Regions from separate parts of the Bradyrhizobium sp. BLXBL-01 genome, predicted to be linked through region 1. Evidence: predicted binding sites of a transcription regulator. Region 1 holds the regulator's gene; each other region holds the start of a gene.
The links. The regulator PhoB, encoded in region 1, activates phosphate uptake and scavenging genes when phosphate is short. The targets are predictions, from matches to a motif close to TGTCATNNANCTGTCAT.
Positions count from the first base shown of each region.

Region 2: a site for PhoB is predicted at 1,171-1,187, ahead of phnF (phosphonate metabolism transcriptional regulator PhnF). Genes of this name have one in related genera too.
Region 3: a site for PhoB is predicted at 1,131-1,147, ahead of ACNJYA_RS19660 (DUF2278 family protein). Genes of this name have one in related genera too.

Region 1 covers NZ_CP182471.1:7,962,472-7,964,732, forward strand. The annotation lists gene ACNJYA_RS36875 (GcrA family cell cycle regulator) at 1-135, shown strand, start outside; gene phoB (phosphate regulon transcriptional regulator PhoB) at 407-1,114, opposite strand; gene phoU (phosphate signaling complex protein PhoU) at 1,129-1,845, opposite strand; gene pstB (phosphate ABC transporter ATP-binding protein PstB) at 1,857-2,261, opposite strand, start outside.
Region 2 covers NZ_CP182471.1:968,941-971,201, reverse strand. The annotation lists partial or broken gene ACNJYA_RS04530 (carbon-phosphorus lyase complex subunit PhnI) at 1-7, opposite strand, end outside; gene phnH (phosphonate C-P lyase system protein PhnH) at 12-620, opposite strand; gene phnG (phosphonate C-P lyase system protein PhnG) at 625-1,101, opposite strand; gene phnF (phosphonate metabolism transcriptional regulator PhnF) at 1,221-1,949, shown strand; gene ACNJYA_RS04510 (IS1182 family transposase) at 2,071-2,261, opposite strand, start outside.
Region 3 covers NZ_CP182471.1:4,231,806-4,234,066, reverse strand. The annotation lists gene ACNJYA_RS19660 (DUF2278 family protein) at 39-1,067, opposite strand; gene mazG (nucleoside triphosphate pyrophosphohydrolase) at 1,258-2,076, opposite strand; gene queC (7-cyano-7-deazaguanine synthase QueC) at 2,204-2,261, shown strand, end outside.

The DNA of each region.
Region 1 (2,261 bases):
CCATCGAGCCCGGATTTCTTCTTCTGCGGCGGCAAGGCGCTCTCGGGCCTGCCCTATTGCGCCCAGCATTCGCGCGTGGCCTATCAGCCCGCAGCGGACCGCCGTCGCGCACCGGCGAAGCCGAGCACGCGCTGAGCTTGCGGAATTAGTTGGCTGCACATACGGCAGCCGTCACACGATGACGGCTGAACTCACTCGGTGCCATCCCCGCGAAGGCGGGGATCCATAACCACAGGGCGCGATCGTTGCGCGAGATGGTCACTCCGAGTCATCGTCAAACCACGTCCTGTGGTTGATCGCGACGAGCGCAAGCGCTCGCGCTGAGATCCCGGGCTCGCGCTGGGCGCGCCCCGGGATGACGGTTGAGGGTGTAGCCGCAGCTCACCACACCAACAGCTCGCAGATCTTACGTCTGCTCGGCCTTCGCGAAGCGATCATCCAGCGCGTAGCCGGCGCCGCGGACGGTGCGGATCGGGTCCTGCTCGCGGCCGAGATTGAGCAGCTTGCGCAGGCGGCCGATATGGACGTCGACGGTACGCTCATCGATATAGATGTCGCGGCCCCAGACGCTATCGAGCAGCTGCTCGCGCGAGAACACGCGGCCGGGATGCTCCAGGAAGAACTCCAATAGGCGATATTCGGTCGGGCCGAGATCGATCGGCCGGCCCGAGCGCGCCACGCGGCGCTTGTCGCGGTCGAGCTCGATGTCGCCATAGGCGAGCACGGTGGCGAGCCGCTCGGGGCTGGCGCGCCTGAGCAGACCCTTCACGCGCGCGAGCAGCTCCGGCACCGAGAACGGCTTGACGATGTAATCGTCGGCGCCGGTTGCGAGGCCCCGTACCCGCTCGCTCTCCTCGCCGCGCGCAGTGAGCATGATGATCGGCAGCTGCTTGGTCTCGGGACGGGTCCGAAGCCGCCGGCACAGCTCGATGCCCGACAGGCCCGGCAGCATCCAGTCGAGCACGATCAGATCGGGAATGTGCTCCTTGAGGCGGGTGTCGGCGTCGTCGCCGCGCATCACCGTCTCGACGTCATAGCCGTCGCCTTCGAGGTTGTAGCGGAGAAGCTCGGTGAGAGCTTCCTCGTCCTCTACCACCATAATGCGTGCGCCCATGTTGTCGTCGCTCCTTAGGTATTCGGCACCGTCGTGGCGAAGGTCGTCATGTCGCCCTTCGGCCGCTTGTCGGTGATCGCCTGGCCCTCGATCATGTAGAACACGGTCTCGGCGATGTTGGTGGCGTGGTCGCCGATCCGCTCGATGTTCTTGGCACAGAACATCAGGTGGATGCAGAACGAGATGTTGCGCGGATCCTCCATCATGTAGGTGAGGAGCTCGCGGAACAGCGAGGTGCAGATGGCGTCGACTTCCTCGTCGCCCTTCCACACCGCCATCGCCGCCGGCAAATCGTGCGCGGCATAGGCGTCGAGCACGCTCTTGACCTGCTGCTGCACGAGGTCGGTCATGTGCTCCAGGCCGCGGAACAGCTTGAGCGGATGGAAGTCCGTCTCCAGCGCCGCGACGCGCTTGCCCATGTTCTTGGCAAGATCGCCGATGCGCTCGAGATCGGTCGCAACGCGCATGGCGCCGACGATCTCGCGCAGGTCGACGGCCATCGGCTGGCGGCGGGCGATGGTGAGCACGGCACGCTCCTCGATGCGCTTCTGCAGCGCGTCGAGATCGGCGTCGGTGGTGACGACGCGCTGGCCGAGTGCCACGTCGCGGCGGATCAGCGCGTCGACGGAATCGACGATCATGCGCTCGGCGATGCCGCCCATCTCGGCGACCAGGCGAGTGAGCTCCTGAAGGTCGCTGTCGAAGGCCTTTACGGTATGTTCAGAACCCATATTCCGTCTCCTCAGCCGAACCGGCCGGTGATGTAATCCTGCGTGCGCCGATCGCTCGGCGACGTGAAGATCTTGCTGGTGTCGTCGAACTCGATCAGCTCGCCGAGATACATGAAGGCGGTCTTGTCGGAGACGCGCGCCGCCTGCTGCATGTTGTGGGTGACGATCGCGATCGTGTAGTTCTCGGACAATTCCTGGATCAGCTCCTCGACCTTGGCGGTCGAGATCGGGTCGAGCGCCGAGCAAGGCTCGTCGAACAGGATCACCTCGGGCCGCACCGCGACGGTGCGGGCGATGCAGAGGCGCTGCTGCTGGCCGCCGGAGAGCGACAGGCCGGAGGCATTGAGCTTGTCCTTGACCTCGTTCCACAGCGCGCCGCCGCGCAGCGCCTTCTCGACGCGGCCGTCCATCTCGGA
Region 2 (2,261 bases), 1.3 Mb from region 1:
CATACATGCTTCTAGCTTCCCTTGCTCACGACGCGCGTGGTGCGCGGGATCGCGACCACGGCGTCATCGGCGACCAGCACCACATCGATACCGCGCGGAAACAGCGCTTCGTTCATATGCAGGCGCTCGAACAGGTCGAAAGGCTTGATCGACGCCTGCAGCGTGGCGGTCCCATCGATGCCGGGCCCGCGCAGCTCGAAGCTGCGCCCGGTGGCGAGGCTGTCGACCTGGATGATCACGGTCGTCGAACGGTCCGGATACTCGCTCGTGCCGAGCGCGAAGCGCTCGAGCGAAGGCAGCGCACCGCCGTCGCCGATGAGCGCGAACGAGGCGATGGATGAATCCTGCACGACCGGCGCGCCGGTGTGGAACTTGAGCCACTTCGTCACGTCCGCGCTCTCCGCCATCCGCGCATCGAGCCAGAGCGGCGTGTCGTGATCGAACAGCGTCAGCGCGATCGCGGCGGTGCCGCGCATCATCGTATCAGGCGCCCCCGCCATCGGCACGATGCGCTGAACCGAGCCCGGCCGCGCCATGGCATCCATGACCGAGCGAAAGGTCGATTGCGCCGACAGCACCTTGTCGGCGAACCCCGGCGGCAGTTCCGCAATCGTGGTCATGATCTCACCCCTCACCGCGCACCATGGTGTAGAAATCAACCTTCGTCGCGGCGGTCTCTTCCGCCGCCTGTTTGCGCCTGACCATAAGCTGCTCGCGCAACGGCGCGATAACGTCGCGCTCCACCGCTCCGCCGAAATCGCGGGACTGCACCAGCGCATCGCACAGCGCGATCAGCCGCGCCTTCTCACCGTCGCGGCCGAGCGTGTAGCCGAACCCGACCTCGCCGCTCGCAAGCCGCACCGCGGCGCGCGACACCGTGGCTTCGCCGAGATTGAACGGCGCGCCGTCGCCGCCGACCCGGCCGCGCAGCATGACGAGGCCGTTCTCCGGCGTGCGCAGATCCTGATGGTCCGGCAAAGGCAGGTCCGAGGCCAAGTTGCGGAGGCGAGCGGCGATCTCGCCCGCCTCCGCGTGCGCCAGCACCGCCATTGCGGCCTTGCGCTGCGCTTGCTGGTCATTGTGCTGGGTCACCTGGTCCACCGAACATTTTGACAGAACTTGCCGCATCGAAGTTGTCTATGATAATAGACAACTTCATAAGGACGCGCCATGACTGTTTCGTGACAATGCTGTGATTTCTGGAGTAGGTTTCCCGCGACATGAGCATGCAGGACACAGCCTCGTCGGGCGTCGCGCTATGGCGCCTCGTTGCCGACGGCATCGAGCGCGGCATCGCCGACGGCCGCTTTGCGGCCGGCGACAAATTGCCGGGCGAGATGGAGATCGCCGAAACCTATCGCGTCAACCGCCACACCGTACGGCGCGCGCTCGCGGCACTTGCCGAGCGCGGCCTGGTGCGCGCGGAGCGCGGCAGCGGAACCTATGTCGAGGCACAGAAGCTCGCTTATCCCTTGCGCTCGCGCACGCGCTTCTCAGAGATCGTCGGCGCGGATGGCCGCGAGCCGCATGGCCGGCTGATCGAGGCGACCGATGACGTCGCGACGCGCGAGCTCGCGCGGGAGCTGGGACTAAAGACCGGCGCGCCCCTAGTGCGAATCGAAGCGATCCGCCTTGCCGACCGTACGCCGATTTGCGTTTCCACGACCTGGCTGTCGGCGGACCTGTTCCCGGGTGCCGGCGCCGTGTTCGCGGCGACGCGCTCGATGACGAAGCTGCTGGAGCATTTCGGCGTCCGCGACTATCGCCGCGGCGCAACCCGAATCACCGCGGGCATCGTGGACGCGACCGATGCGGCACGTCTCGATCTAGCGCTGGGGCGGCCGATCCTGGTGGTGGACGCCACCGACCACGATCTCACGGGCAGGCCGCTGGTGACCAAGCATTCGCGGTTTGCGGCGGAGCGGGTGGAGTTTTTGGTGGAGTCGTAGCTCTCTCCACGACACCGGACCCGTAGAGCCTGTGAGCCAATTCGTTTTGTTTCGGCTTCGGCATCAAGGGGTGGTATCGCCCCTTGATGGGGGAAGCCGGCGGCGTCAGGCTGTTGGTTATCTATGCTTTTGCGAGACGATGCCCTTGCAGGATGTTGTTGGTGAGGGCGTACCAGAGCACGACGGCACGGACCTTCTCGATGCCGCGCACGGTCAGTTGCCTGAGGTCCCAGTTGCGCCAGCGGGCATGGATGCATTCGCAGATGGTACGGGCCTGGTACTGTGCCTTGCCGGCTTCGCTGGCCATGCGAG
Region 3 (2,261 bases), 3.7 Mb from region 1:
CGTGCTGACGCTGGTCGGTTGCGGGCTTGATCAGCACATCAGAACGGAATTGTCAGGCCCGGATGTTTGGCTTGCGCCCTGGTATAGGCGACGCCGTGGACCTTGATCCCACGCGTGTCCAGCAGCGAGATAATGCCGCCCTGGTTCGACAATTCCATCGGCTTCTCCACGACGACGGCGAGCGTTCCTCCGGCTGCGATCGTCCCCGACAGCGTCATCTTCTTCTTCTGCTTGTCGGCCAGCTTCCAGCCGGTGAGATCGATGTCGCGATCGGCCGTGTTGAGCAGTGTGACGACTTCGCGCTCCGGCGTCTTCACGGCGTTGACGAGTGCCGCAATGATCCGCACGAGCCCATCCGGCATTTCCTCCGTCGGAGGGGCCGTCGGATCCAGCGGCGCTGTCGGCGTGCCGCCGCCGAGATCAATCGGATGACCGGTCTCGTCGTCAGTGTGCCAGGCCTGCGTCTGGAATTTGAGAAGGACTGCCGTCCATAAGTTTTGCTCCGGGAATTCGAATACGAGCCCGCCGTCCTGCCACGGCCCGTTGTCGCCCGAGAACCTTCCGATGGGATTTCCCTGGTTCATATGGATGTCGTGAATGCCGCGTCCCGGCCTGAAGCCGAAATAATTGTCCGCCTTGGTCTCGGGGCCCCATGTCTCGCCGAACGCGTAGACCATCGCGCTTTCGTCCGAGAGTGCGCGCTGGACGAACTGGTCGAGCTTCTCGTTGAGGTCGTTGTCCGGCCCAGGCACGGACAGCGGCAGCGGCACCATCTCCTGGGGCTGCATCAGATTACCGCGGATGAAGTCCAGCGCGATGCTGTTGGGCTGGGGGGCCTGCGGGTGCAGCCCCTCCGGGAGTGCCGCGAGTCGTTCGGTGATCGGATGGACGAAACGAGATCGCACCAGGAATTCGACCTCGCTTCCGTCGGCCGACTGCACGTTGACGGCAATGCGGAAATCTTCACCGCCGGCGACGATATGGACTTGATAGTGCGGCGACCTGCCGGTGCCGAAACGCATCGCAATCGGGCGTCCCTTGAGGACTGAATAATGTTTCAATGGCATCGCGCTTCACCTGCCGTAGGGGGGGTGGCTGCGTCAGAACTATACAACTTTAGACTGTCTGCGGTGACAATTTCATGGCGGCGGCTTGACGCATCTTTCCGTGCGAGTCGCTGGGGGCGGTCAATCGGGGTACATTGCTGACCGATCGGCGGTGGATGGTGTTGCCGGATCTCTCTGCCACCGCACCCGGCTAAGTGGCGGTCTTGGCCGCATTCCACAACGCGTCCATCTCCGCCAGCGAGGCCTGCTCGAGCGTCCGGCCCTGCGCCGCCAGCGCCCGCTCGATATAGGCAAAGCGCCGCTCGAATTTGGCGTTGGTCGCGCGCAGCGCGGCTTCCGGATCGGCGTCGACGTGACGGGCGAGATTGACGAGGGCGAACATCAGGTCGCCGGTCTCTTCCGCCAGGCCCGCGCGGTCGTTGCGGTCCAGCGCGGCTTCGATCTCGTCGGCTTCCTCGCGGATTTTCTGCAGGACCGCGCGCGGGTCGTTCCAGTCGAAGCCGACCGTGGAGGCCTTGCGCTGCAGCTCCATCGCGCGCGTCAACGCCGGCTGGCCGGCCTTCACGCCCGACAGCAACGACTTGTGCGTCGGCGTCGCTTCCGGCGGCCGGCGCGCGGCGCGTTCGGCCTTTTCCTCGGCCTTGATGCGGTCCCAGACCTCCTTGACGTGGTGCGGGGCGAGATTGCCGTCCTTGTCGGCGAAGACGTGGGGATGGCGGCGGATCATTTTTCGCGTGATGGCTTCGACCACGTCGCCGAAAGCAAAGGCGTTCTGCTCTGAGGCCATCTGCGCGTGGAACACCACCTGAAGCAGGAGATCGCCGAGCTCCTCTCTGAGATCGTCGAGATCGCCGCGGGTGATGGCGTCGACCACCTCATAGGCTTCCTCGATCGTGTAGGGCGCAATCGTCGCAAAGTTCTGCTCGAGGTCCCAGGGGCAGCCGGTCACCGGGGTGCGCAGTGCCGCCATGATCTCGATCAGGCGGGAGATATCGCGGGAAGGGGTCATTGCCGGGCAGTCTCCTGGGGTCCAGAGCCTTATGCCAAAAGCGGACCCCCGATCCCAGCGCAAGGCGGCGGAACAGGCCGATTTCCACCGATTGGCGAGCAAGTCGCGCAATGCTAAAGCGCGGGCCATGAGCGACGCATTTTCTTCCGAAACCGCGCTGGTGCTGTTCTCCGGCGGCCAGGATT